3 regions of the Blautia sp. NSJ-140 genome follow, and region 3 is predicted to be linked to each of the others. Evidence: predicted binding sites of a transcription regulator. Region 3 holds the regulator's gene; each other region holds the start of a gene.

What was found. Region 3 encodes Rex, which represses fermentation and respiration genes when NADH is low (regulators of the CRP and FNR family bind a similar motif). Its sites were predicted from a motif close to ATTGTTAANTANTTAACAAT; they were not measured.
Region 1: the regulator Rex is predicted to act here: its motif matches at 3,431-3,450, upstream of pckA (phosphoenolpyruvate carboxykinase (ATP)).
Region 2: the regulator Rex is predicted to act here: its motif matches at 4,877-4,896, upstream of gap (type I glyceraldehyde-3-phosphate dehydrogenase).

The regions. Positions count from the first base shown of each region.
Region 1 covers NZ_JALIFS010000001.1:111,550-121,540, reverse strand. Annotated here, with positions in the region: gene MUB50_RS00565 (LysR family transcriptional regulator) at 1-281, opposite strand, end outside; gene MUB50_RS00560 (YoaK family protein) at 448-1,095, shown strand; gene MUB50_RS00555 (DUF4866 domain-containing protein) at 1,111-1,866, shown strand; gene MUB50_RS00550 (threonine/serine ThrE exporter family protein) at 1,962-3,260, opposite strand; gene pckA (phosphoenolpyruvate carboxykinase (ATP)) at 3,612-5,216, shown strand; NiCo riboswitch at 5,510-5,691, shown strand; gene MUB50_RS00540 (cation diffusion facilitator family transporter) at 5,891-6,820, shown strand; gene MUB50_RS00535 (hypothetical protein) at 7,127-7,330, shown strand; gene MUB50_RS00530 (rhodanese-like domain-containing protein) at 7,443-7,775, shown strand; gene yfcE (phosphodiesterase) at 7,862-8,404, shown strand; gene MUB50_RS00520 (THUMP domain-containing class I SAM-dependent RNA methyltransferase) at 8,401-9,558, shown strand; gene MUB50_RS00515 (XTP/dITP diphosphatase) at 9,555-9,991, shown strand, end outside.
Region 2 covers NZ_JALIFS010000004.1:113,201-123,191, forward strand. Annotated here, with positions in the region: gene MUB50_RS06470 (HAD-IC family P-type ATPase) at 1-1,291, shown strand, start outside; gene MUB50_RS06475 (hypothetical protein) at 1,496-3,739, opposite strand; gene MUB50_RS06480 (histidinol-phosphatase HisJ family protein) at 3,815-4,633, opposite strand; gene gap (type I glyceraldehyde-3-phosphate dehydrogenase) at 4,939-5,958, shown strand; gene MUB50_RS06490 (phosphoglycerate kinase) at 6,146-7,342, shown strand; gene tpiA (triose-phosphate isomerase) at 7,388-8,137, shown strand; gene MUB50_RS06500 (helix-turn-helix domain-containing protein) at 8,253-8,531, opposite strand; gene MUB50_RS06505 (hypothetical protein) at 8,633-8,854, shown strand; gene MUB50_RS06510 (Mbeg1-like protein) at 9,038-9,991, shown strand, end outside.
Region 3 covers NZ_JALIFS010000005.1:37,776-47,766, forward strand. Annotated here, with positions in the region: gene cobD (threonine-phosphate decarboxylase CobD) at 1-138, shown strand, start outside; gene MUB50_RS07370 (cobyric acid synthase) at 123-1,643, shown strand; gene MUB50_RS07375 (precorrin-8X methylmutase) at 1,646-2,287, shown strand; gene pdxR (MocR-like pyridoxine biosynthesis transcription factor PdxR) at 2,284-3,600, opposite strand; gene MUB50_RS07385 (pyridoxamine kinase) at 3,693-4,559, shown strand; gene abc-f (ribosomal protection-like ABC-F family protein) at 4,590-6,506, opposite strand; gene MUB50_RS07395 (redox-sensing transcriptional repressor Rex) at 6,721-7,368, shown strand; gene MUB50_RS07400 (NAD(P)H-hydrate dehydratase) at 7,430-8,947, shown strand; gene alr (alanine racemase) at 8,944-9,991, shown strand, end outside.

The DNA of each region.
Region 1 (9,991 bases), on a different contig from region 3:
ACCAGACCATGTTCCAGCTCTCCGTTCTGGCGGATCTCCTCCTCACCGATGGACAGCTGCTCAAATGCCAGGGCAACGTGTTCATAAAGCTGGCGTCCCTCCGGGGTAAGTGCGATTCCCTTGTTGGATCGGAGAAAGAGAGTACATTTCAGCTCCTGCTCCAGGTTGTTCATACAGCGGGTGATATTTGGCTGGTTGTTGTGAAGAGCCCGTGCTGCCTTGGTGAAACTCTTATACTGGGCTACATAATAAAAGATCCGGTAGTAGTCGTAAGTGATCATGTATAGTCTCCATCCTGTGATATGATTTTAATATGTTTACGATATTAATAATACTTTTTACATTTGCTTCTGAGCAAACTATAATACACCCGAGGAAAAAAATCAATGACAGGAGTGATTTAGAGTGGTTTCAGGAGGCAGAAAGCTGCAGAACGCAGACCGGCAGATGTCAGAAGCTTTTATCACAAGTGCATTTCTGGCAATGTCCGGCGGATTTCAGGATGCCTACACATACTTTACAAGAGATGAGGTGTTTTCCAACGCCCAGACAGGCAATGTGGTTCTGATGAGCCATAATTTTATGACAGGACAGTGGGGAGACGGTTTAAGGTATCTGTTCCCTATTTTAGCCTTTGCCATTGGTGTTGTAGCGGCGGAGCGAATCCAGAACACCTTTAAATATGCAAAAAAACTTCACTGGAGGCAGATGATCCTGCTGATCGAGATCCTGATCCTTTTTGTGGTGGGATTTATGCCGGGAGAATTGGATATGCTGGCAACCGCACTGGTATCCTTTTCCTGCGCCATGCAGGTACAGACATTCCGGAAGGTAGGCGGTTATTCCTATGCAAGCACTATGTGCATCGGAAATTTACGAAGCGGCACGGCGGCATTGTCCGTGTATTGTCGTGAAAAACGTCCGGAACAGCTGAAGCAGGCTCTTTATTATTTTGGAATAATTTTCTTTTTTGCCATTGGAGCCGGTGGCGGAGGAAATCTGTCCATGAGGCTGGGAATCCCGGCAATCTGGGTATCGGATGTTTTGCTTCTGATCAGCTTTATTCTGATGTTTTCCAGTAAACATAGAGATTAGAAAGGGTGAGGAATTGTGGAAAACAGCACATTATTCCCAAGAGAGGAAAAGGCGGAGCTTTTATTTGAAAAGATCCTGAAGGATCCGGAGGCGTGCAGACGGCTGACGGAGACCTTCTATGAATCCATGGATGCGGATACAGACATAGAATGCGGATATCTTCCTCCGGAAAAATTCGCCTATGCATTGCTGGACGCATATAAAAACCGTGATCTGACTGCTCTCCTTATGGCGATCTGCCAGAACAGTATGTTTGATCTTCTGCGAAATTCTTTTCTGGCACCGTTCAGGTTCAATGCAGATGGACAGGAGAATCCGGTATTTCTCACAGATGAAAAAGGAAATTTTCTGCGGGAAAAGGGAATCCATGTAAGTGACAGGGATTACGACCGATTTCGCAGGATATACAGGGAGAAACCTGGTGTAAAGATGTATCTGGCGTATGGCTACCGGAAGCGACATGCCTATGATGAAGCTACCATGGAAGTAGAAGAGTACAAAATGGGCGAACATATCGGTGTGCTGCTGGTGTATGAGCTTCCGAACAGCGTAAAGGAAAAAGAAACGGAGGCACAGGCCTATGCGGCTGTATGGGATATCATGATGGCAATTCAGAAGAAGCTTCCAAGAGCTTTTGTGTATTATGGGCAGGATTCTGTGGAGGATGGTGGAAAACGTTATGATGGACTGGGCGTTTTTCTCCCCATCCATAAATTTGCGGACCGCCTGGAAAAAATGATCGGAATCGCTGATGAGATCGTAATGAAATAGAGTGTGCAAAAAAGGACTGCTTTTGTATTGCTCCGGTTATCAGAAGGATAGCTGATGACCGGAAGCTACAGAAAGCAGTCCTTTTTGTATGCCCATCAGGTGCAGTAGCGGAACATTTTGTCCGTAAGGATCCTGGCGAAAATAAGGCCCAGGGGAAGAGCAACGATGATCAAGATCGCAGCTGCAAACCAGGAGGCGGAAACATTCAGGGACATGATCCCCAGATTGTAGATCGCCCGGTAGAGATAAAGTCCGGGAACCATGATCACAATAGATGGTACGGTAATGGAAATCCTGGGATATCCCACTTTTGTTTTGATGAGGGAGGCCAGAAGTCCGGCTGTCAGTGCTCCGAAAAAAGCCGCGGCAGCAGGTGGGAAACCGGCAAGATCAACAAGCTCCAGACGCAAAGTGTTGGACAGTGCGCCGATGAAGGCGGCAGCTGCGGCTAGCCGCACAGGACTGTTGAACATGACTGAAAAGCCGAATACCCCGCAGAAGCTTGCCAGAAGCCGGAACAGGATCCTCTGAGCTGCCGAAAGCTCCAGAGGCAGGAAATCCACAGGCTTCAGATGAAGAAGCAGTGCCATCAGCCAGGCAGAGACAGCAGCCACCATTACAACAATAATGGCGTAGGCCAGTCGTTCCAGACCGGAACGCATATCCAGCTTGGCAAGGTCGATCCCGCTTGTGATAAACGGAAAGCCCGGAATGATAAACAGCATGGAACAGATGTACCCGGCCTCATGCTGGACGGAAATGTGGAACAGAAGCTCTGCCAGCTTCAGGAAGCCTGCATATACAAGACAGGCGGAGGAAACAGAAACTGCAATGCACATAAACAGAGTAAAATGATGCTTGCCAAGCTTGCAGCGGATGGCGTTTCCGATGCCTGCGCCTGCAAAAGCCAGGATCATTTCCAGCGGGCCACCGCCCAGAAGAAAAGTAAATGCACTACAGGCCAGTGCAGAAGCCAGTCCCAGGGCTGCAGGGGAATAAAGCCCGTGGATCCGCTCGATCTCATCTAACTGACTGTGCAGTGCTTCACCGCTCATATGGATACCCTCCACAGGAAAATCACTGACAAAATGTTCCAGCCTGTTCAGTCTGGAAGTATTTACGCCGGTGGTAGTCAGACTAAGTGCATGGGAAAAACTGCTCTCACCGTCAAAGCAGGTGTAGCTTATAGACATTAGTCCGATATCTGCGGAGCAGGTGATGCCAAGTGCTTCTGACAATGTATTCATGGAACTCCGTACCCGCCAGGCACCGGTCCCACAGGAGAGAAGCATCATGCCTGTACGGCCGATCAGGGAAGCTTTTTCGGAAAGAGAAGCCTCGGTGATGGGCTGGCTGTTCCTGGCGCTTACGTAGTTGTGCCAGGGGATTTTCATATGATTACGTTTAACCGGAATATCTGACACAGAAATCACTTCTTTCTATATATTAAAATAGTATAGTTATTATTATAAATATATATAATAACTATAATCAGATATATTGTAGCCATTATTCTGAAAAAGTCAAGTGTAGATGAAATAAAATCTGACAGTACTAAAACGTCACTGTTAAAGATTTATCATTTTTTTGCGGAAAATGAATTTTTTTGGTTGCTTTTACGTACAATTTATGTATAATTGTGGATAGGGATGTTGGAATGACCAATTCCTATGGCAGGATGACAAAAACCTGCAGCAGTAGGTGGCTATCATAATTACTATTAAAGAAGAGAGGTAAATGTTAAGATGGCAAAAATCGATTTAACAAAGTATGGTATTACCGGAACAACTGAGATCGTGTACAATCCTTCCTACGAGACATTATTTGAGGAAGAGACCAAACCGGAGCTTGAAGGATTTGAGAAGGGTCAGGTCAGTGAGCTTGGTGCTGTCAATGTAATGACAGGTATCTACACAGGACGTTCCCCTAAAGACAAATACATCGTTATGGATGAGAACTCCAAGGACACAGTTTGGTGGACATCCGATGAGTACAAGAACGATAACCATCCGGCAACTCAGGAAGCATGGAATGCAGTTAAAGATCTTGCCAAGAAGGAGCTTTCCAACAAGAAACTTTTCGTAGTAGATGCATTCTGCGGAGCTAACAAAGACACACGTATGGCTATCCGTTTCATCGTTGAGGTTGCATGGCAGGCACACTTCGTAACAAACATGTTCATTCAGCCGACAGCTGAGGAGCTTGAGAACTTTGAGCCGGATTTCGTTGTTTACAACGCATCCAAGGCTAAAGTTGAGAACTATAAAGAATTAGGACTGAACTCTGAGACAGCTGTAATGTTCAACATTACAAGCCGTGAGCAGGTTATCGTTAATACATGGTACGGCGGAGAGATGAAGAAAGGTATGTTCTCCATGATGAACTACTATCTGCCGCTTAAGGGCATCGCTTCCATGCACTGCTCTGCAAACACAGACCTTAACGGAGAGAACACAGCAATCTTCTTCGGTCTTTCCGGAACAGGTAAGACAACACTTTCCACAGATCCTAAGCGTCTCCTGATCGGTGATGACGAGCATGGCTGGGATGACAACGGAGTATTCAACTTCGAGGGTGGATGCTACGCTAAGGTTATCAACCTTGACAAAGAGTCTGAGCCGGACATCTACAATGCGATCAGGAGAAACGCTCTTCTTGAGAACGTAACACTTGATGCTGAGGGCAAGATCGACTTCGCTGATAAGAGCGTAACAGAGAACACACGTGTTTCCTACCCGATCAACCACATCGAGAACATTGTTCGCCCTGTATCTTCTGCACCGGCAGCGAAAGAGGTTATCTTCCTGTCCGCAGATGCATTCGGCGTACTTCCTCCAGTATCTATCCTGACACCGGAGCAGACACAGTACTACTTCCTTTCCGGATTCACAGCTAAACTTGCTGGTACAGAGCGTGGAATCACAGAGCCTACTCCTACATTCTCCGCATGCTTCGGACAGGCATTCCTTGAGCTTCATCCGACAAAATATGCTGAGGAGCTCGTTAAGAGAATGGAGAAGAGCGGTGCGAAGGCATACCTCGTTAACACAGGATGGAATGGAACAGGAAAACGTATCTCCATCAAAGATACTCGTGGTATCATCGATGCTATCCTTGACGGATCTATCCTTAAAGCTTCTACAAAGAAGATCCCATTCTTCAACTTCGAGGTTCCGACAGAGCTTCCGGGCGTAGATCCTGCAATCCTTGACCCACGTGACACATATGCAGATGCTGCAGAGTGGGAGACAAAGGCTAAAGATCTTGCTGCAAGATTTGTTAAGAACTTTGCTAAGTATGAGGGAAATGAGGCTGGTAAAGCACTCGTTGCAGCTGGTCCTCAGGCATAATCATTCATTTCAACAGAATACAGATCGTAGACTTAACCGGGAGCGGATTTATTCGCTCCCGGTTTTTTGACAAACAACTGCGGATCTGTTATTTGATATAGAGCTGTGCAGTGCGAAGCATGTTTTCAGACATGGAATAAACAGAAAGTTGAAGATATCTACCTGTAAAATAAAAAACTTTGACTTGACTAACAGAGCGTTCATGGTGTATCCTTGCTGAGAAGTCGGACGGGAGACCCGTAAGACTGCAATTCTCTTTGCACTGCATTACATTCGAACAGGATGCGAGATCAACAGTACAAACTGAGCAGGCGATGCTTTTCGGAATCGAAAATATTTATCCGAAGGCATGGGGCCGGGCCGCAGGAAGCGGCAGCGGATATGGATTTAAACGTAATTGCAAAGAACCTGCATTCACGGAATATGAGGTGAAGCAGAATGTGACTTTGCTTTCAGACATATCTGCGGGACAGTGTATGTTTCGCAGGTATGTCTTTTTTACTGCAAAAATATGGATGGAACAGAAGGTAGAAGCTGGGATATCCCTATACAGAAAAGAAAGAACACCGGCGGAAATCGCACTGCAGCGAGTAGTGAAGGAACCGCCGGTTTTTTCACGGAAAATGTTGTGCCATAAGAAGAACCTGATCATATATTAAAAGGAGGTCCTGTTTATGGAACACAAAGAAAACAAAACAATTATACATGATACAGAAAAAACAGCTTCATGGGAACAGCAGACAGCAATGAAGGTATCCGGGATCAGTATCCTGGTAAATCTTTTATTGTCCGTATTTAAACTGGTTGCCGGTATTGTGGCACATTCAGGAGCAATGATCTCTGATGCCATTCATTCGGCATCAGATGTGGGAAGTACCTTCATCGTGATTATCGGTGTCCGTCTTTCTGCAAAGAAATCAGACAAAGAGCACCAGTACGGACATGAAAGAATGGAATGTGTCTCTTCTATTGTTCTTGCAGGAATGCTGCTTGTCACTGGTATTGGGATCGGAGTTACCGGTGCCCGTGACATTGTAAAAAGCACATCCGGCGGAACCATTGCCATTCCGGGAACACTTGCACTGGTTGCTGCAGTGGTATCCATTGTGGTAAAAGAGTGGATGTTCTGGTATACAAGAGGTGCCGCAAAGAAGATTAATTCAGGAGCTCTGATGGCAGATGCATGGCACCATCGTTCAGATGCACTTTCCTCCATCGGAGCGTTTGTCGGCATCTTCGGTGCAAGACTGGGATACCCGATCCTGGATCCGATCGCCAGCATCGTGATCTGCGTTATGATCGCTAAGGCATCGATCGACATTTTCAGGGATGCCATTGACAAGATGGTAGATCATTCCTGTGATGTAAAAACTGAGGAATCCATGAAGAGAGAGATCCTCAAGGTACCGGGCGTCAGAAGAGTAGACCTTCTTAAAACCCGTCTTTTCGGATCCAAGATGTATGTGGATATCGAGATCGCAGCAGATGGAAATATTTCCCTCTGCGATGCACATGATATTGCGGAAAATGTACATCATACGATCGAGAATAAATTCAAAAATGTAAAGCACTGTATGGTGCATGTAAATCCGATCAACGGATAAAAAAACAAGCTGCCGGAGCGACCTTGTGATCGTCATCCGGCGGCTTATTTTTGTATAGAGAAACACCCGGTAGGGGAGCTACCGGGTGTTTCGAGGGGAGTATAAATAATTAAATAAGGGGTTATGTAAAAAAATTTTTGAAGGGTAAATTCTTTTTACAAGAATGATTATAATATAAATTGGAAAAAAAAGCAACATGATTTTGGCGAATAATCTCCAAACTTTTTGGGATACTATTTCCTGTAATAAAAAGCGGCAGAAAGCTTCGGAAAGCCGTAAAATCAACTTCATCAGGAGGTAATTCAAATGGCGAAAAATTACGAAACAGACAGAAATGAGTCTAATTATGCAGGAAAAAATCACGGGGAAAGTGCTTCCAGAAACTGCGGAAAAAACAGCTCTAAGAACAGTTCGGGAAATTCTTCCAGGAACAGTTCCAAAAGCAGCTACGGAAACAAAATTTCCGATGAATATGATTCTGAGAAGGATAGAGGCTCTGACAGATATTAAATGATAAGAAAAGCGGGAAAAGCCAGAGATGGCTTTTCCCGCTTAAATACATATAAGGGAACATTCACCCGGAAGCTTCCATATAATATACCAAAAAGAGGAGATTTTTTCCATGTTTCAGATCGAAACTATCTCTGCAAAAATGATGGATTATTATGTGGAACGCAGTGACGCTGTTATCATAGATCTCCGGGATCCTGCCGCCTACAGAAGGGGACATGTCCGGAACGCGGCAAATATTCCATACAGAGAGCTGGAGGAATATCTTGAGAAAAAACAGGATCAGAAATACCGTTTTCCCAAAGATAAACTGCTGATACTTTACTGCGATCGCGGCGGTGCCAGCATGCAGGCTGCCCGGAGCCTGGCAAGACAGGGCTGCCGTACCAGATCCGTGATCGGTGGATTTGCCGCCTACAGAGGGAGAAATCTTGTGCGCGGATAAAACAACAAATCTTGTATTTTAAAGTAAATCATGATAATGTAAAGAACAGAGATAAAAACCAACACAAATTACAAGGAGAAAAGATTATGAAATATATGTTTGCATCCGATGTACATGGTTCGGCATATTACTGCCGGAAAATGCTGGAAGCATATGACGCGGAGAAGGCGGAGAGACTGGTGCTTCTGGGAGATCTGCTTTATCACGGACCAAGAAATGACCTTCCGAAGGAATACGCACCAAAGGAAGTCATCCGCCTTTTAAATGAGAGAAAAAAACAGATCTACGCAGTACGCGGAAACTGTGAGGCAGAGGTGGATCAGATGGTCCTGGACTTCCCGGTTATGGCAGATTACTGTATCCTTGCCATCGAGGGAAAAACGATGTATGCCACACACGGTCACATCTATAATAAGGATAATCTTCCGCCGATGATGGACGGAGACATTCTGATCCACGGCCATACACATGTGCTGAAGGCAGAAAATATGGGGAATTATATCCTTCTGAACCCAGGTTCCGTATCCATTCCAAAGGAAGGCAATCCGCCGACCTATGCAATCCTTGAGAACGGAAGTTTTACTATTAAAGATTTTGAAGGAAATACAGTACGGGAGATCACTTTATGAATCTGTGGGAATTAACAGCGCCCTGTCATTTTGGAACAGAGGCGGTGCTGAAGCGTGAAATACTGGATCTTGGCTATGAAGTGACCAGGGTGGAAGACGGAAGAGTGACCTTTGAGGCTGATGCCCAGGGTGTGGCAGACGCCAATCTGTTCCTTCGTACCACAGAACGTGTGCTTCTGAAAGTAGGCGAAGTAAAAGCCGAGACTTTTGATGAGCTTTTTGAAAAGACCAAGGCTCTCCCATGGGAGAATTACATACCGAAAAACGGTAAATTCTGGGTAGCCAAGGCAAACTCCATCAAAAGTAAGCTTTTCAGTCCATCTGATATCCAGTCCATTATGAAAAAAGCCATTGTAGAGCGTCTCAAAGGCATCTACGGGATTTCCTGGTTTCCGGAAGACGGTCCGGAATTTCCTATCCGTGTGGCCTTTATGAAAGACGTAGCTCTGATCGGAATCGACACTTCAGGAGTATCCCTTCATAAGAGAGGGTATCGCCAGATGACTGTCAAGGCACCTATCACCGAGACTCTTGCCAGCGCTCTTTTGATGCTCACCCCCTGGAAAAAGGATCGTATTCTTGTCGATCCGTTCTGCGGAAGCGGTACCTTTCCTATTGAGGCGGCAATGATGGCAGCGGATATGGCACCGGGACTGAACCGTCATTTTCTGGCCGAGAGCTGGGAGCATCTGATCCCGAAGGAATGCTGGGAGGATGCAAGAGAAGAAGCCAGAGAACGTGTAAATCTTGATATTGAAACCGATATCCAGGGCTTTGATATCGATGCAGCTGCCATCAAGGCAGCACGCGCCAACGCAAAAATGGCCGGAGTGGACAAACTGATCCATTTCCAGCAGCGCCCGGTCAATGAACTCCGCCATTCCAAACCCTTTGGTTTTATCGTGACAAATCCGCCATATGGTGAGAGGATCGAAGAAAAATCCAATCTCCCTGCACTGTACCGTGAGATCGGTGAAAGCTATAAGGGGCTGGATCGCTGGTCCATGTATCTGATCACTGCCTATGACAAGGCAGAGAATGATATCGGCCGAAAGGCAGATAAAAACCGTAAGATCTATAACGGAATGATGAAAACCTACTATTACCAGTTTCTTGGACCACGTCCGCCGAAGAAAGGAAGTATTAAAGAATGAAAAAGATCATTTTTGCTACCGGAAATGAGGATAAAATGAAGGAAATCCGAAGGATACTTGCGGATCCTTCTCTGGAGATCCTTTCCCTGAAGGATGCCGGGATCCATGCGGATATTGATGAAAACGGAAAAAGCTTTGAAGAAAATGCCATGATCAAGGCAGAAGCAATCAGTAAAATGACCGGCGAGATCGTTCTGGCAGATGATTCCGGTCTGGAGATCGACTATCTGAACAAAGAGCCTGGAATCTATTCCGCACGCTATATGGGTGAGGATACTTCCTATCATATTAAAAACGCAAACCTGATCCAGCGTCTGGAAGGTGTACCCGATGAGAAACGTACCGCACGTTTTGTATGTGCTATTGCGTCAGCTTTCCCGGATGGCAGAAGAAAGACAGTCCGTGCTGCCATGGAAGGCCGCATCGGCTACGA
Region 2 (9,991 bases), on a different contig from region 3:
TTCTTCTGACAGGAAGTACAGCGGAGCTGCATTTACAGATGCAGGTACTTATCTGATGGGTGCAGCGCAGTTTCTTTTCCCGGAAGGGAACCCGGAATTGATGGAGTATTGTGGCGGATTTGCAGAGGAAGGTCTTCGTGTGCTGGTCCTTGCCCATAGTGTAAATGTGAGTGAGGGTGCGGAGCTTCCGGGGGGACTGGAACCTGTCGGACTTTTGCTTATTACGGATGTGATCCGTGCAGAGGCACCGGATACGCTGGCATATTTCGAAAGTCAGGGTGTTGATCTGAAAGTGATCTCCGGTGATGATCCGGTGACAGTTTCTGCAATTGCCAGACGTGCAGGTCTTAAAAATGCAGAGCATTATATAGATGCGACAACGATCACAACCCAGGAACAGATGGACGAGGCAGTTGCAGAATACAGTGTGTTCGGACGTGTAACACCTCAGCAGAAGCAGGCAATGGTGAAGTCTTTGCAGGCTCAGAAGCATACGGTTGCCATGACCGGTGATGGTGTCAATGATGTTCTGGCGCTTAAAGAGGCGGACTGCAGTATTGCCATGGCTGAGGGCAGTGATGCCGCCAAGAATATTGCCAATGTGGTATTGCTGGATTCTAATTTTGCAGCAATGCCGGAAATCGTGAATCAGGGACGCCGGGTTGTAAATAATATCCGTACTGCGGCATCTATGTTTCTGATCAAAACGATTTTTTCCGTGCTGCTGTCACTGATTACGATCTTCTTCGGGGATTCTTATCCTTTTGAGCCGATCCAGATGTCTTTGATCAGTGCCTGTGCTGTTGGTATTCCTACGTTCCTTCTGGCACAGGAGAATAATTATGAGAAGATCGACCATACATTTTTGCGTCATGTGTTTATGAATGCATTTCCGGCTGCTGTGACCATCACGGGCTGTGTGTTCAGTGTGATGCTGGTATGCCAGAATGTATACCATTCCAATGCCATGCTGAATACAGCCTGTGTGCTTGTGACAGGATGGAATTATATGGCGGCACTTAAGACGGTTTATGCGCCTTTGAATACCTATCGAAAGGTGATCATTTACAGTATGCAGGTGATCTTTTTCGGTGCGGCGGTGGTTCTGCAGAATCTTCTGACACTGGGATCTCTGGAATTCGGAATGATCATTCTGGTGTTCCTTTTGATGACATTTTCTCCGATCCTGATCGATGTGATCACGGCCTGGCTCAGAAATATTTACAGTCGTTCGCTGGATAGTGGGGAACAGGGGAAATTTGCCGCATTTATTGATAAGCTGAGAAAATAATAATATGAGAAATAAAAAAGGACACTGCCCGTTGAAAATGGCAGTGTTCTTTTTTGATTACTGTTCACTGGTAATATCCCGCGAGGTGTGTTACTGAGAACGGAGTGAACAGTAACCTTTTTTGGGCGAATAAACTGTGGAGAAGTTATCCGGTGCAGATCTGTGTAGAGAATGCAGATTGTGGATATCCGCCTGACGAAGTTATTATTTCGTGTGCATAAGCCAGATAAATCCGAAGGCAGGGATCTCTACAGCCTGTGCGTCTCTCTGAACTCCTGTGAGAAGATCTGTGTAAGTACCGTCCTGTTCGTTGATCCAGGCTACCTTATCCTGATCACTGAAATTGTAGATGCAGATCAGCTTTTCTTCAGAAGTTTCTCTTACCAGGGCAAGGAGAGCCCTTTCCCAGGTTTCCACCGTATGTGCAGGAACTTCAGGTGCAAATACCGGATGGCTGGCGCGGATGGATTCCAGCTGCTCAAGGCTGTTGAAAATGCGTCCCTGAATCGTTTCGACATCGGCTCTGTTCCTGGCAAGTGCCCAGTTGAAACGTCCGTTGTGGAGCCAGCGGGGATCAGATGCTTTGGAAATGTCTGCTTTATAGGTGTAGTCATTCAGCTGTCCGACCTCGTCACCGCTTCGAAGTACCGGAATTCCGGGGAGGGAAAGAAGCAATGCATGAAGTGTTACGTCATAGCGGATTCCCCGGCTGACACCCTCCATATTTCCTTCATAATCAAAACGCTCAATTCCTGCAAGAGATGCGGTTGTTCCGCAGAGCTCAGATTCCTCGTTTTCCGGATTTACATAAATTTCACCCCGGGCAAAGGAATCAGGGAAAATACCTGCCAGGAATTCATTCAGATAATCTCTGTGAGGTCCTTCTGTGATAAAGCTTCCTTTCAGGAAATCATAGTCTAGGTTCCAACGTACAGTGTTGCGGTTACGGAGGTAATTCTGGAATACCGGTGCCTGCGGAAGGTCTGCAGCTCTGTCAATTCCCCGGCGGAGAAGGGCAGTGTCCTTTGTGGCAACGGTATGCCAGAGATCGGACATCAGCCGGGTGCTGTTTACAATGTGAAGTTCCGGCATATCGGAAGTTCCGCCGAATGCAGCAGCCTCTGCAGGTGGGCGGTCTGTTTCGCCAAGGAGAAGAATTCCGGGGCATACGATCTCACACACCATTCTGGTCATACGTAGCAGAGAGTGAAGCTTCCAGAGATTTTCTTCCGGCATCATCGGAAGGACACCAAGGCTGAATACAGAAGCACCTTCATTTGCAAGTTCCAGGATCTGAAGAAGCATTGCATTGAAATAAGCCGGAGTCTGGAGCACACACGGCGCACCGGACTGTGGGTCATCCACAGAAAGGCTTAACGGGATCTCAAGAGCCAGGCGGATACCTGCTTTCCTACAGTTAGCTGCAAGTGTGTACAGATCTTCGGAGGTTCCGATCTCCGGGATAATGCAAAGGGAGCAATTGGAGGTTGCCTGGAAAAGATCTGTCAGGTACAGAGTGTCTGCTTTGCATTCGCTGATATAGTCCAGTTTATCAGATAGACCGGAAAGAGTATCTGCGAAGTCAGCAGGATTTACAGCCATTCCGGTGAAAGTAGTCTTACGGAACCAGTCAGGATCAGCAACGCAGGTCTGGTCAGCTTCCTTCATGGAAAGAGAGCGCTCACGGTAAATCTCTTTCATCTTTTTTGTGAGGCTTGAGAATGTGCCGGCAACTTCCGGATGATCGCGGAACAGTTCACAGTAGAGCCATTTCAGATCATTGTAGTAGTGTTTCAGACGTTTCTCGTAGAGGGCATCGTAAGCTGTGTCCTCCTTGGAGGTTTCGACTTTCAGAGGCTCGGTCTTGGAAGTAGTAACTTTCGCCGGTTCAGTCTTAGAGGTCTCAACCTTGATCGGCTCAGTTTTAGAAGTTTCAACTTTGATCGGCTCGGTTTTAGAAGTCTCAACTTTGATCGGCTCGGTTTTAGAAGTTTCAACCTTGATTGGCTCAGTCTTTGAAGTTTCAACTTTGATCGGCTCGGTCTTGGAAGTCTCAACTTTGATCGGCTCGGTTTTTGAAGTCTCAACTTTGATCGGCTCGGTCTTGGAAGTCTCAACTTTGATCGGCTCGGTCTTGGAAGTCTCAACTTTGATCGGCTCGGTTTTTGAAGTCTCAACTTTGATCGGCTCAGTCTTGGAAGTCTCAACTTTGATCGGCTCGGTCTTTGAAGTCTCAACCTTGATCGGCTCAGTCTTTGAAGTTTCAACCTTGATCGGTTCAGTTTTAGAGGTCTCGACTTTAAGCGTTTCCTTCTTTACGGTTTCAAGTTTTTTTACTTCGACTTTAGTATTTTCAACAGATTTGGCAGCAGGGGTATTTTTTTTCAGCTGCTTTTCTTTTTTTGCCTGCATGGCAGCTTTCTTTTTCTGGAGTCTTTTTGTTGACATATAGAGTTCCTCCTTAGATAAAATGATATTTTCGGTATAAAAGTGTAAACTCTCTCTCGTGAGAGAGAAACAGAGCTACAGTTTATGAAAAACAGGGCGACGATTTTTAAATACAGCATAATAGGAAAAACCACATTCACGGAAAATATCAGCCGCCTTGTCAAAAGCATAGCCGATCTTATCCGGAGTGTGGGCATCTGCACCAATGGTGATGATCTCACCGCCAAGCTCACGGTAGCGTCGGATAATATTGATACATGGATTCGGTTCACCAAGCCCATAGTGATAACCGCCTGTGTTCAGCTCGATTCCCACATTTTTGCGGATCAGTGTCCGCAGGATCTCGTCCAGGATCTCCTTATATCTTCCATAAGAATACTGACGGTTCTGATTTGGACCATAACGTACTACATAGTCGATATGTCCATACACATCCATCTCATCAAAAGCAGCGATATTTTCCAGGATGGATTCAAAATATTCCATGTAACATGCGGATTCCTTACGGCCCTCAAAATAAGAAGGATAATAAGGATCGTATCCGTGCACCACATGGGAGGAACCAATAACGAAATCAAAAGGAACTTCCTTCAGAAGATCGGAAAAAGATTCTGCAAGCTGAGGCTGAAGTCCAAGCTCGATCCCGAAGTTAACCTGGATCTGGTTTTTAAAAGCATCCGCAAGACTCTCAAGCTTCTGGCGGTATGCAGGGATGTTCAGGGAAAAATCAAGATTTTCCGGAGTATCAGGATAATCCGGATCAAAATGTTCAGTAAAACAGATTCCCATGAGACCCTTGTCTGCGGCAGTCTGGATCATCTTTTCCATCGGTGTATCGGAATCTGCGGAAAAAGAGGAGTGCATATGGCAGTCCCATAAAATTTTCTGGTCCATTTTGTACCTCCATATTCAAGCCTTTATATTCTGTGACAATGATCGTATCTGCCTGCTATGAAGCCGGAAAAGTCAGGCTCCCGGAAGGGAGCAGGGATATCTCTTTTGGCGCTCAGCAGGACAGAACTTTCTATCAGAGAATTATAGCACATTTTTCAGAAATTTTCTTAATATTTATTTTAATGTTCTTTTTTATAAATAGCTCTTGAATTTTTGTTTGGAATTAGGTACAATATGAAACAGGTTGATGTTTCTTTAACAAAGGAACGATTTAATCACCATTCAATTCATAGGAGGAATTTATCATGGCAGTAAAAGTTGCAATTAATGGTTTTGGACGTATCGGTCGTCTTGCATTCCGTCAGATGTTTGGAGCAGAGGGATTCGAGGTTGTAGCAATCAATGACCTTACATCTCCTAAAATGCTTGCTCACTTATTAAAATATGATTCTACACAGGGAAGATACGCTCTTGCAGATACAGTAACAGCAGGAGAGGATTCCATCACAGTAGACGGAAAAGAGATCAAAATCTATGCTAAGGCTAACGCTGCAGAGCTTCCATGGGGAGAGATCGGTGTAGACGTAGTTCTTGAGTGCACAGGTTTCTACACATCTAAAGATAAAGCTCAGGCTCATATCGATGCAGGTGCTAAGCACGTAGTTATTTCCGCTCCGGCTGGAAACGACCTTAAGACAATCGTTTACAACGTAAACCATCAGGGTCTTACAAACGAGGACAAGATCATCTCCGCAGCTTCCTGTACAACAAACTGCCTTGCACCAATGGCTAAGGCTCTTAACGATCTTGCACCGATCAAATCCGGTATCATGTGCACAATCCACGCTTACACAGGCGATCAGATGACACTTGACGGACCGCAGAGAAAAGGCGATCTGAGAAGATCCCGTGCAGCTGCAGTTAATATCGTTCCGAACAGCACAGGTGCTGCTAAAGCTATCGGACTTGTTATCCCAGAGCTTAACGGCAAACTTATCGGTTCTGCACAGCGTGTTCCTACCCCAACAGGTTCTACAACAATCCTTACAGCAGTAGTTGAAGGAAATGTTACAAAAGAGCAGATCAACGCAGCTATGAAAGCAGCTTCTAACGAGTCCTTCGGATACAACGAGGATGAGATCGTATCCAGCGATATCGTTGGTATGAGATTTGGTTCCCTCTTCGATGCTACTCAGACAATGGTACTTCCACTTGAGAATGGCACAACAGAGGTTCAGGTAGTTTCCTGGTATGACAACGAGAACTCCTACACAAGCCAGATGGTTCGTACAATCAAGCACTTCGGAAGCCTTCTGAACGCTTAATTTTCAGCGAACGAGTGTAGAAGAATAGACTCAGAAAGGGTCCGGTCTGAAGAGGACCGGGCCCTTTTTTTCCAAAAGATCAAACAAAAGAATATCTGAGGAAATGACTGTTGACAGAGCGGACAACAATACCGCTCGCCCTTATTGATCTGCTTCCGGCAGAAATAAAAGTTAAGGAGATATAGAAATGCTGAACAAAAAAAGTGTTGATGATATCAATGTAAAAGGACAGAGAGTACTTGTAAGATGTGACTTTAACGTTCCGCTTCAGGATGGAAAGATCACAGACGAGAATCGTCTTGTGGCTGCTCTTCCTACAATCAAGAAACTGATCGCAGACGGCGGAAAGGTTATCCTCTGCTCCCACCTCGGAAAACCGAAGGGAGAGCCGAAACCGGAGCTTTCTCTTGCACCTGTAGCTGTTCGTCTTTCTGAGCTTCTTGGACAGGAAGTGAAATTTGCAGCAGATCCTGAGGTAGTAGGACCAAACGCAAAAACTGCTGTTGCTGAGATGAAAGATGGCGATGTAATTCTTCTTGAGAATACACGTTACCGTGCAGAAGAGACAAAGAACGAAGATAAGTTCAGCGAAGACCTTGCTTCTCTTTGCGATGTATTCGTAAACGATGCATTCGGAACCGCTCACAGAGCTCACTGCTCCAACGTAGGTGTTACCAAATATGTTAAGACAGCAGTTGTAGGATATCTGATGCAGAAAGAGATCGATTTCCTCGGAAACGCTGTAAATAATCCAGAGAGACCATTCGTTGCAATTCTTGGCGGTGCTAAGGTTTCCAGCAAGATCTCTGTAATCAACAACCTTCTTGATAAGGTAGATACACTGATCATTGGTGGTGGTATGTCCTATACATTCTCCAAAGCTATGGGCGGACACATCGGAACATCCCTCTGCGAGGATGATTACCTTCAGTATGCTCTCGACATGATGAAGAAAGCAGAGGAGAAAGGCGTTAAGCTTCTTCTTCCTGTAGATAACAGAATCGGTGATGACTTCTCCAACGACTGCAACATCCAGATCGTAAAACGTGGTGAGATTCCGGACGGATGGGAAGGAATGGACATCGGAACAGAGACAGAGAAGATCTTTGCAGATGCTGTAAAAGATGCTAAGACAGTTGTATGGAACGGACCGATGGGATGCTTCGAGATGCCGAACTTTGCACATGGTACAGAGGCAGTTGCCAAAGCTCTTGCTGAGACAGATGCAACAACGATCATCGGTGGCGGTGATTCCGCAGCAGCAGTAAATATCCTTGGATATGGCGACAAGATGACACACATCTCCACAGGTGGCGGTGCATCTCTTGAGTTCCTTGAAGGAAAAGAGCTTCCGGGTGTAGCTGCAGCTAACGATAAAGACTGATAAAAAAATAAAGTGTTCCATAAACACAAAAAAGGAGATAAAACAATGGCAAGAAAGAAAATTATTGCTGGAAACTGGAAAATGAACATGACACCAAGCGAGGCTGTAAAGCTGGTTGAGACCTTAAAACCGCTTGTTGTTAACGACGAAGTTGATGTAGTGTTCTGCGTACCGGCTATCGACATCATTCCTGTTGTTGAGGCAGCTAAAGGAACAAACATCCAGGTTGGCGCTGAGAACATGTACTTCGAGGAGAAAGGTGCTTACACAGGTGAGATCGCTCCGGCTATGCTCGTAGATGCAGGCGTTAAGTACGTAGTACTTGGACATTCCGAGAGAAGAGAGTACTTCGGAGAGACAAACGAAGACGTTAACAAAAAAATGCTCAAAGCTTTCGAGCATGGCATCACACCGATCATGTGCTGCGGTGAGACACTTACTCAGAGAGAGCAGGGCGTGACTATGGACTTCATCCGTCAGCAGGTTAAGGTTGGATTCCAGGGTGTTACAGCTGATCAGGCTAAGACAGCAGTTATCGCTTACGAGCCGATCTGGGCTATCGGAACAGGTAAGACAGCTACAACAGAGCAGGCTCAGGAGGTTTGCGCTGATATCCGTAAATGCATCGCTGAGATCTATGATGATGCTACAGCAGCAGAAATCCGTATTCAGTACGGCGGATCTGTAAACGCTGCAACAGCTCCTGACTTATTCGCTCAGGCTGACATCGACGGCGGTCTTGTAGGCGGCGCTTCCCTGAAACCAGATTTCGGAAAGATCGTAAACTACAAATAAGATCCACTTAAAAAGGGGCTTCGGCCCCTTTTTTTATATCTTCTTATAGAAAAAACCAGAAAAACTCTCCCTGACACGGATAGCACAGCCAACAAAAAGCTGCATCTGATCACAGTCAGAGAGAGTTTTTCTTATCTTCAGAGTAAGGATTGTTTTTCACTGAAGCTTTTTCTGTATGTTCGTTCCTTTCGTCAGGCTCGGGAACATGTTCCACAATGTCCTCGATCTCGCAGTGGAGAATGGAACACAGCCTGTCTATGGTATAAATTTCAACATTTTTATTTTTTCGAAGTCTGTCCAGAAGTGAACGGGTGATCTGGTAATGTTCATAAAGATCATACTGAGTGATCCCACGCTCCTTCATCGTGACCCAAAATCTGTCATATTTTATCATATATATATCCTGTCCGATTCATCCTTGAATTAATCTTATTATGAAGGTAAAATTGGAATCACAACAGTGTCCTTATATCGACACTACAGAAAGGAGAAGCAATGAGGAAGTTTTTTAAAATCTTAATTTCAGTGGTGATCACACTGTATTTTTCAGCTACCATGTTCTACTGCTTTGTGGCAGGAACACCGGATGGCGGAAAAGGGGCAGTGATCTATATGATGTCAGCAGCAGGCTTGTCGATACTGTTTCCGGCTTTTACCTGCGGCTGCATTCATTACATCCTTTATCTCAGAAAAAAAATGGATGAAAGGCGCAAATGATCAGGATTTATGGTATGATAACAATAAATATCTGGCAGGGTATGTCGTTTCAGAAAACGGTTATCTGATAACGGCAGAAACGCATCAGATGGCTGTGCTGTGATGCAGCCGTTACGTATTATAATAGAAAGAAAGCCTGCAGCTGTGCGTAAGACGCTTATATGATCATTTGTGGAGGATTTTATGGGGAATATTCTGGATTATCTTGACTGGAGAGGAGATATTACCTTTGAGCAGTCACCCTTTAATGAAGTTGACAATCTGATACTGGCGTGTTTTTCCTATCTTGATCTGGATGAGATGGCAGAAGTAAAAAACGGAAATACTCTTTCTGTAGAAGAACTCTTTGCGGCTTTTTCCAGACGGGAAATAAAGAAGGATCTGAAAGCAGAAAGCGCATTTCTGCAGAATACACCGGTGCTCCTTGAAAAAATGGCCTGTGCGGAGAGATTCCGGAAATGTACAGTAGGAGGCTTTGTCAATGAAATCCTTTCCCGTCAGGCTCAGCAGTTTGCGGCAGTGACTATAGGACTGGATGATGGAACCACATATATTTCATTTCGTGGAACCGATGATACCATTGTGGGGTGGAAGGAGGATTTTAATTTAAGCAACGGAGTTGTTCCTTCGCACAGAAAAGCGTTGGAATATCTGGAAACGCATGGAACTTATATACAGTCCATGCTGCGGATCGGCGGTCATTCCAAAGGAGGAAATCTGGCTATGTATACAGCAATGCAGTGCAGTGACATCTTGCAGGAAAAGATTCTTTCTGTCTATGATAATGATGGTCCGGGTTTTCCGGAAGGATTTTTCAGTCCCGGAAGAGTGGAAAGGGTTTTGCCAAAAGTCACTCGTATCATTCCCGAGGCATCTGTGATCGGGATGCTGCTCAGCCACCAGAAAGATCCGCTGATCGTAGCCAGTACACAGAAGGGAATCCTGCAGCATGACGCTTTTACCTGGGAGGTAATGGGGCCATCCTTTATAGAGAAAGAAAGTTTGACAAGAAGAGCTGCGGCGTCAGATCGAAGTCTTCACAAATGGATCGACCATATGGATGAAAAGCAGAGAGAGCATCTCATCGGGGAACTTTTTTCTGTGCTGGAAGCAACCGGAGCAGATACCATTTCCCAA
Region 3 (9,991 bases):
AAACGGATCCTGATCCGTGACTGCAGCAATTATCCGGGACTTACAAAGGGGTATTATCGGATCGCGGTAAAGCGCCATGAAGAAAATGTAAAACTGATCGAAGTACTTGAGGGAGGTATATTATGGCAAAAGCAATAATGGTGCAGGGAACCATGTCCAATGCCGGAAAAAGCCTGCTGGCTGCGGGACTTTGCAGGATCTTTAAGCAGGATGGATATCGTGTGGCTCCTTTTAAATCACAAAATATGGCACTGAATTCCTTTATCACAGAGGATGGCCTTGAGATGGGGCGGGCCCAGGTCATGCAGGCAGAGGCAGCCGGGATCAGGCCGTCTGTCCTGATGAATCCGATCCTTCTGAAGCCTACCAATGATGTAGGATCCCAGGTGATCGTAAACGGAGAAGTTCTTGGAACCATGAGTGCCAGGGACTATTTCAAATATAAGAAGACCCTGGTTCCGGATGTGATGAAGGCATACAACGCTCTTGCAGCGGAAAACGATATCATTGTCATCGAAGGTGCGGGAAGCCCTGCCGAGATCAATCTCAAGGATGAGGATATTGTAAATATGGGTATGGCAAAGATGGCCAAGGCACCGGTCCTTCTTGTGGGTGATATTGACCGTGGAGGCGTTTTCGCCCAGCTGATCGGTACGGTGGAGCTTCTGGAGGACGATGAGAAGGCTATGGTAAAGGGGCTGATCATCAACAAATTCCGCGGAGATAAGACTATTCTGGACCCTGGTGTTGTCATGCTTGAGGAAAGAAGCGGGATCCCGGTGGTGGGTGTGGCGCCTTATCTGGATATCCAGGTGGAGGATGAGGACAGCCTGACGGAGCGTTTTGACCGGAAGCAGGAAGCCGGTGTCATTGATATCGCGGTGATCCGTACACCAAGGATTTCCAACTTTACGGATTTTAATCCTTTTGAGAGCATTCCCGGAGTTTCTCTCCGTTATGTTAAACACCCGAGAGATCTTCACTCTCCGGACATGATCATCCTTCCTGGAACCAAGAACACCATGGGTGATCTGATCTGGATGCGGGAAAGCGGAATGGAGGCAGCAGTTCTCAAGGAAGCCTCCAGAGGCAAGCTGATCTTTGGTGTCTGCGGTGGCTATCAGATGCTGGGTGAAACCTTAAGTGACCCTCATGGAGTTGAAAATGGCGGTTCCATGAAAGGGATGGGACTTCTTCCCATGGAAACGGTATTTGCCGAAAAGAAAACCAGGACCAGGGTGCAGGGGCATTTCGGTCAGCTGTCCGGTGTGTTTGCTCCTCTTTCCGGTGCGGAGATCGAGGGCTATGAGATCCATATGGGCGAAAGTATCCTGAAGGAGAATGCAGGAACAGCAACGAAGATTACAGACAGCGTCAGCGGTAAGAAAAAAGAAGAGGGTGCTTTTGCGGGAAATGTGTGCGGAACCTATATCCACGGCGTTTTTGATAAGGAAGCATCTGCAGAGGCGATCATACGCGTGATCGGCGAGAAAAAAGGGATTGATGTGGAAAATATGACAGGCGTGGATTTTGCGGCATTTAAGGAACAGCAGTATGATATCCTGGCTGCAGAGCTGCGGAAGCATCTGGATATGAAAAAAATCTATGAGATACTGGAAAACGGGATTACGGAGGAAGAATAGAAATGAAAGTAGAGCTTGAAAATGTAAAACCCATGGAGATCGAAAAAAGAAGCTTTGAGATCATCACAGAAGAGCTTGGGGATACTCCCCTGATCCCGGGAACCGAGCTGATCGTAAAACGCTGCATCCACACAAGCGCAGATTTTGATTATGCAAAAAATCTCTGCTTCTCGGAGGGGGCAGTGGAGAAGGCAATGGACGCCATCCGCAACGGTGCCTGCATCGTCACAGATACCCAGATGGCAAAGGCCGGGATCAACAAGCGTGCACTTGCCCGCTACGGCGGTGAGGCTTACTGCTTCATGTCCGACGAGGATGTGGCTGCCCTTGCAAAAAAGAACGGGACTACCAGAGCCACAGCCAGCATGGACAAGGCAGCAGAGATGGATAAAAAGCTGATCTTTGCCATTGGAAATGCACCTACCGCACTGGTACGTCTTTATGAGCTTATTGAGAACGGAAAGCTTTCTCCTGAGCTGATCATCGGTGTGCCGGTAGGATTTGTGAATGTTGTGCAGTCCAAGGAGCTGATCATGCACGCAGATGTGCCTTATATTGTGGCAAAAGGACGCAAGGGTGGAAGCAATATTGCTGCGTGCATTGTAAATGCCCTGCTCTACATGATCGATAACCGGAGAGATTAGGAGCCGGTAACCTCCTTCAGAAGCTGACAGGCAGGCAGAAAATCCTTGGATGGAATAGAGGAGCAGGAGAGGACCAGGGTGACCTCGGCTCCGTTTTCTCTGAGAACCTCCAGTCCCAGACCACGGTTCCGGGCTCTGTCTGTCAGTTCACTGCCTGTGAGAGAACAGGGAAGAGTAAGGGCAAGGCTGGTTCCTGCGGCTCCTGTTTGGATCTGGCAGTCCTGGCCAAAGGTTTCCCGGACAGCCTGGGAAAGAGCCTTCAGCTTCTGGGAATAAAGGCGGCGGAGCTTTCTAGTCTGGGAAGCCAGATGCCCGTCGCGGATAAACTGGCAGAGCGCGATCTGTTCTGCCTTGGAAGCAGTCTGATTATAAAAGGCTGCTTTTTTTGTATATTTTTCCCGGAGAGAGCGCGGCAGTACCATGAAGCTGACACGGATGGAGGGCAGTAGCAGTCTGGAAAAGGAACCGATATAGACAACGTTTTCACCACCTGCAAGACCGAAAAGTGAAGGCGTCGGCTTCTGGAAATAAACAAATTCGTTTTCGAAATCATCCTCAATGATCAGATGGTCATTGATCTCTGCATGACGGATCAGCTCCAGGCGTCGTTTTACCGGCATGATCTCGCCCCATTTCGTCATGTGAGCAGGAGAAACATAGATCACATCGCAGCTTTTGTCCCGGTAATGGACATCAAAGCCGTAATCCTGAAAGATGGTGCTGCATGTGGTGAAGGACGGTGTGGGGAACGAAACGGTTTTCCGTTCATGGATCAGAGGGCAGAGGATCTGGAGAAGGGGCTGGAGACCGGCCCCTACTACAATGTCATCCGGGGAGCAGATCACATTTCTGCGTTCCCGGATATAGTCTGCGAGAACCTCCCGGAAATCGCTTTCGCCCTGGGGTTCGCCATAAGAAAGCATACGGTCGCCCTGGCGGAGGGCGCTTTTGATGTAACGCTGCCACAGATCAAAACGGAAGCTTTCCCGGTCAACACCGGAAGAGGCAAAATCATAAAGGCAGGGCGTGATATCCTTATCCTGTTTTTCCGGGGTGAGCAGATGCTGCTTGGAAGCAATGCCGGTGACATAATAGCCGCTCTGTGCCCTGGCGATGATATAGCCGTCTGCTGCCAGCAGAAGATAGGCATTTTCGATGGTGGTACGGCTCAGCTTCAGCTCCTGGGCGCATTTGCGGAGGGAGGGCATTTTGCTTCCGGGAAGGAGACGGCCTTCCATGATCAGCTTCCGGTAATAGTGATAAACCTCCAGATAAAGGTGTTCTTTTTTGTGTTCTGCAGATATATTTAACATAAGTATGACGATTTCCTTCCAAAAATGATTGCGTAAACCTGACAGTTCATTCTATAATATTACAGAAAAAAACTCAAGACTGGAGAATTACCATGAAAAAAATAGCAGTGATCAATGATCTTTCCGGGCTGGGGAAATGTTCACTGACAGCAGCGATCCCGGTGATCTCGGTGATGGGAGTCCAGGCGTGTCCCCTTCCCACCGCTGTTTTAAGCAACCAGACCGGTTATGAAAGTTATTTCTGTGAGGATTTCACAGAGCATATGGAACCATATATGGAGCAGTGGAAAAAAAGAGGATTTTCTCCGGATGGGATCTATACAGGATTTCTTTCTGATGATAAGCAGGCAGACAGGATCCTGAAATTTATGGATGCGTTTGCAGGGAAGGATACTCTGATCCTTACAGATCCGGTGATGGGGGATGACGGCGCGGTTTATCCGATCTATACAGAAGAGCTCCGCAGCCGGTTCTGCGAACTGACACACCGTTCCTATGTGATCACACCGAACCTTACGGAAGCTCTCCTCCTTCTTTACGGAAAAGAAAAAATGGAGGAGATCTGGAAGGAACTGCAAAAGGCATCAGAGGCCCGGCGGATGGAAGAGATCCGGGAGATCGGGTGCGCACTTGCCCGGAAATTTTCACTTCCTTCCGTTGTGATCACAGGAGTGGATCACAGAGAGGAAGGGCAGCCTCTGAAAATGGGGAATCTTGTCCTGGAAAACGGAAACAGCTCCTGGATATTTGCAGAGAAATCCGGAGGAAGCTATTCCGGGACAGGAGATCTTTTTGCATCCGTGCTCAGTGCAGGGCTGGTAAAAAGATATTCCATGAAAACCTGTGCAGAGCTGGCCGTGGACTTTATCTCGGCATCGATCCGGGATGCGGTGGAGGAAGGAACAGACCGTAACGATGGTGTATGCTTTGAACAGCATCTCGGCATGCTGCTTCCATAAAAACATAAGGGGATAAAAAAGAGCTGACCGTCAGGCCAGCTCTTCCCATTTTTCATAAAGCTTTTCCAGTTCTTCAGTGATGGCTGCTTTTTCGCGGCTCAGCTTTGTACATTCCGCTACATTGGTGCAGACATCCGGAAGGACCATGGTTTCGTCGATCTCGCTGTCTCTTGTTTCCAGCTCTTCGATACGGGCTTCGACTTTTTTCAGCTCGGCTTCCCGTTTTCGTTTCTTTGCCTGTTCTTCCTTCATCTGCTGCCAGGAAAGCTTGTTCTCGGAAAACGTTTTTTCTTCGGCAGGTGCCTCCGGAGAGGTACTTCCCGGTGCATAGGTGCTGGTCAGCTCATCCTTCTTTTCCAGATAGTAATCATAATCACCGATGTAATTTACCACTGCCTGGTTTGTCAGCTCCATGATCCTGGTCGCAGTCTGATTGATAAAGTAACGGTCATGGGATACATAAAGGACTGTACCGGTGTAGCTGACCAATGCTTCCTCCAGAATTTCCTTGGAGGCAATATCCAGATGGTTGGTAGGCTCGTCAAGGATCAGGAAGTTGGCTTCGGAAAGCATTAGCTTTGCAAGGGAAACACGGCCTCTTTCTCCACCGGAAAGTGCGGAGATTTCCTTGAAAACATCATCTCCGGTAAAGAGAAATGCGGCAAGCATATTTCGGATCTCGGTCTCTGTGAGAGTCGGATAAGTATCGGAGATTTCCTGGAAAATTGTCTTGTCCATATGCAGAACATGATGTTCCTGATCGTAATAACCGATCTGCACCTTGGAACCAAGGGAAAATTTGCCGGCATCTGCTTCAATAAGACCGTTGATGATCTTCAGCATGGTGGTCTTTCCGGTTCCGTTGTTTCCGATCAGTGCCACACGCTCGCCTCGTTTGATATCAAAGGAGATATCGGAGAACAGGGTCTGTCCCGGAAAGGCCTTGGAAAGCTCTTCCACGTGGAGCACGTCGTTTCCGCTTAACACCCGTGGCTCCAGAGAGATACGCATCCGGTCCTGGAGCTCAAGAGGTTTTTCGATCCTCTGTACACGGTCCAGCATTTTTTCACGGCTTTCCGCACGCTTGATGGATTTTTCACGGTTAAAGGATTTCAGCTTGGCGATAACGGCTTCCTGATGCTTGATATCTCGCTGCTGATTTAAGTATGCCTTGTACTGTGCGTCACGAAGCTGAGCCTTCTTGAGAGCATAGGCAGAATAGTTGCCGCTGTATACGCGGGTCTGTCCGGCTTCGATCTCAATGACCTTGGTGACCACCTTATCCAGAAAATAACGGTCATGGGAGACGATAAAAACAGCTCCCGGATAATTCAGAAGATAAGTTTCCAGCCAGGAGATGCTTTCCATATCCAGGTGGTTGGTTGGCTCATCCAGAAGCAGGATATCCGGCTTGGAAAGAAGCATCTTGCCCAGTGCCACACGGGTTTTCTGACCGCCGGAAAGAGTTTCGATCTGCTTGTCATAATCTTCCTCCGTGAAGCCAAGACCCTTTAAGACACCGGTCAGCTCACTTTTGTAAGCGTATCCGTTTTCCAGTTCAAACTGATGAGTCAGACGGGTATAGGTTTCCATCAGACGGTTCAGATCATCACCGGTCACGGTGTTCATTTCCTGTTCCATATTGCGGATACGGCGTTCCATATCGATGATGTGCTGCTTGGTGGTAAGAAGCTCCTCGTAGATGGTATGATGTCCATGGATATCCTGGTACTGGGCAAGATAGCCGATATTTTTATCCCGGGCAAGCACCACGGTACCGGAATCAGCAGAAAGCTCCTGCATGATGATCCGCAGCAGTGTGGTCTTTCCTGCACCGTTGCAGCCGATCAGAGCAGCCTTTTCACGGTCTTCAATGTGAAAGGATGCATCATTTAAAATTACTTTTTCGCCAAAGGCCTTGCATATATTCTGACATGATAAAATCATAAAAACTGTCCTCCTGTATAAAGAATCACCCCTGTTTATGTCTGAACAGGGAAAAATCCTCCACCTATTATAACGGAAACTGCCGGGATTTCAAAGAAAAAATCAATTATTAGAAAAAATATAAAGAAATTTGTACAGAATAGACAACTTTAATTGACAGGAAAATGTCAATTCGTTATAATTAACCTAGTGTAAGGTAAGGAGGAAAACTATCGTGGAGACAAAACAAATCTCGAAAGCGGTGATTAAGCGTCTGCCACGCTATTACCGCTACTTAGGAGAGCTGATGGAAGATAATGTAGAACGTATTTCTTCCAATGAATTAAGTAAGAAGATGCATACCACAGCTTCTCAGATCCGTCAGGATCTTAATAATTTCGGCGGTTTTGGGCAGCAGGGGTATGGCTATAATGTACACTATCTTTATACAGAGATCGGTAAGATCCTGGGACTGGATACCGTTCATCCGATGATCATCCTGGGAGCCGGTAATCTGGGACAGGCACTTGCCAATTATGTGGATTTTGAGAAGCGCGGGTTCAGGCTTGTTGGTATCTTTGACGTAAATCCTGTGCTTGAGGGCATCGCAGTCCGTGGACTCGAGATCCAGATGCTCAGTGAGCTTCCGTTTTTCCTGAGAGAGAATAACGTGGAGATCGCGATCCTGACACTTCCCAAGAATAAAGCCAAGGAAATGGCAGATATTCTGGTGGAGAACGGAATCAAGGCAATCTGGAATTTTGCACATCTTGATCTTGAGACACCGGATGATGTGATCGTAGAGAACGTTCATCTTTCCGAGAGTCTGATGACACTGTCTTATAATCTCAGCAAATACAGGCAGGAACATGTGGATAAGTAAGAATTGTTAAGCTGCCGGAAACGGCAGCTTTCTCTATGACAGAGGGGAGGCAGAAGACAGAATGAAGAAGCTTGTTACCTGCGCAGAAATGAAGGATCTGGACTCCACAACGATCCGTGAGATCGGAGTTCCCTCCGAGGTTCTGATGGAGCGGGCAGCACTGAAGGTGGTAGAGGAAACAGAAAAGTATCTCCAGAAGGACGAAAGGATCCTGGTAGTCTGCGGAAGCGGAAATAATGGCGGTGACGGTATCGCTGTTGCCAGATTGTTCCATCTGAAGGGAGTCCGGGCAGAGTTTTATATGGTCGGAAACAAAGATAAAATGACCAGAGAGACAGCTCTTCAGTATAAGATCGCTTCCGGTTATCGTGTCCCTGAGGTGAATAACCCGCAGTGGAGTGAATATACTACTATAGTAGATGCCGTGTTTGGGGTAGGCCTGACGCGTCCGATCGAGGGGCATTATGCTGATATCATCCATGAGATGAACAGTGCGAGGGCCAAAAAGATCGCAGTTGACATCCCGTCAGGAGTAAACGGAGATACTGGCCTGGAAATGGGAATTGCCTTCAGCGCCGACCTGACTGTCACATTTGCCTACCGGAAAAGAGGTCTTTGCTTTTATCCGGGAAGACTGTATGCAGGAAGGATCGTTACCGCCGATATCGGGATCTATGAGCAGGAAGCTGTGACTGCATCTGCCGCCTGTCTGGAAAATAAAGATCTGAAGCTGTTTCCGGAACGTGATCCCGGCGGAAACAAGGGTACCTTCGGAAAAGTGCTCTTTGTGACCGGAAGTGAGGGAATGTGCGGAGCTGCTTATTTAAGCGCCAGTGCAGCACTTCGTGCCGGTGCGGGAATGGTAAAGATCCAGACTGTGGAAGCCAACAGGATCCCATTGCAGATACTCCTTCCGGAGGCTATGGTCTGCAGTCGTTTTGATCAGGAATCCAATGAACAGCTTCTATCCTGGTGTGATGTGATCGTGATCGGACCGGGACTTGGAACATCAGTGGCCAGCCGTGAGAGAGAACAGTGGTTTCTCACGGCGGCTGCCCGGGAGAAAAAACCGCTGATCTTGGATGCTGACGGTCTGAACCTTCTGGCTGCACATCCTCAGTGGCACCAGTATCTGGGAGAGCATGTGGTTCTGACACCGCATATCGGAGAAATGAGCCGGCTCAGTGGCAGAACGATCCAGGAGATCCAGCATGAGATCGCAGATACTGCATTGAAATGTGCTGCGGAAAGAGGCTCTGTGTGCGTATTGAAGGATGCATGTACGGTGATCGCAGATGAGAAAGGACAGATGTATTTGAATCTTTCCGGTAATTCCGGAATGGCAACTGCAGGAAGCGGAGATGTGCTTTCCGGGATCCTGGCAGCAGTGTTATGTATGTATCTGAAAACGGAGGAACAGCCTCCCATGGTTTTAAAGGCCGCGTTAGGTGTTTATCTTCACGGACTTTGCGGTGATCTTGCAGCCGCTGAAAAAGGAAAGCGCAGTATGCTGGCAGGAGATATCATAGAATATCTGCCCAAGGCATTAGCTATAGGTGAAGAGGAGTCGGAATTATGAAAAAATACGAGAGAGTAAAAGCACTGGTATCACTGGACGCCATTGCCCACAATTTTGAGGAAATGCATAAAAATGTCAAAGAAGGGACAAAGATCATCGCTGTGATCAAAGCGGACGGTTATGGCCATGGTGCCAGAGCTATTGCCCATCTGATCCAGGACTATGATTATATCTGGGGATTTGCAACAGCTACTGCAGAGGAGGCACTGGAGCTTCGGCATGCAGGGATCACCAAGCCTGTCCTGATCCTTGGCCTTGTATTTGAGGAATATTATGAGGAACTTGCAGCCAATGATATCCGGATCACCATATCGGATCTTAATACAGCGGCAGAATATGCAAAAGCAGGTGCACGCATTGGAAAAAATGTACATATTCATCTGGCTCTGGATACGGGAATGACAAGGATCGGATATGCGGATATTCCGGAAAATGCGGTAAAGATCGAAAAAATCTCAAAAATCCCGAATCTGGTGATCGAGGGAATGTTTACTCATTTTGCCAGGGCGGATGAGGCTGACCGTTCTCCTGCACTGGTGCAGCTGGACCGTTATCTCCGTTTTGCAGAGCTTCTGGAAAAAAGAGGCGTTCATATCCCGGTACGTCACTGCTCCAACAGTGCAGGTATCATCCGTGTTCCGGAAGCAAATCTCAATGTCGTTCGTGCCGGCATCACCATTTACGGTATTTATCCGTCAGAAGAAGTAGAACGTGATATCGTGAAGCTGACACCTGCAATGGAGCTGAAAAGTCATGTATCCTATGTGAAAAATGTGGAACGCGGAACAGCGGTAAGCTATGGAGGAACGTTTGTTACGGAACGTTTTACCAGAATGGCAACGATTCCCGTAGGTTATGCAGATGGCTATCCGAGACAGCTTTCCAATAAGGGCTGGGTCCTGATCCGGGGCAAAAAGGCTCCGATCCTCGGACGTGTCTGCATGGATCAGTTTATGGTTGATGTCACAGATATCCCGGAGGTGAAGGCCGGGGACGAGGTCACCCTGATGGGAAGAGACGGAGAGGAATTTATCAGTGTGGAGA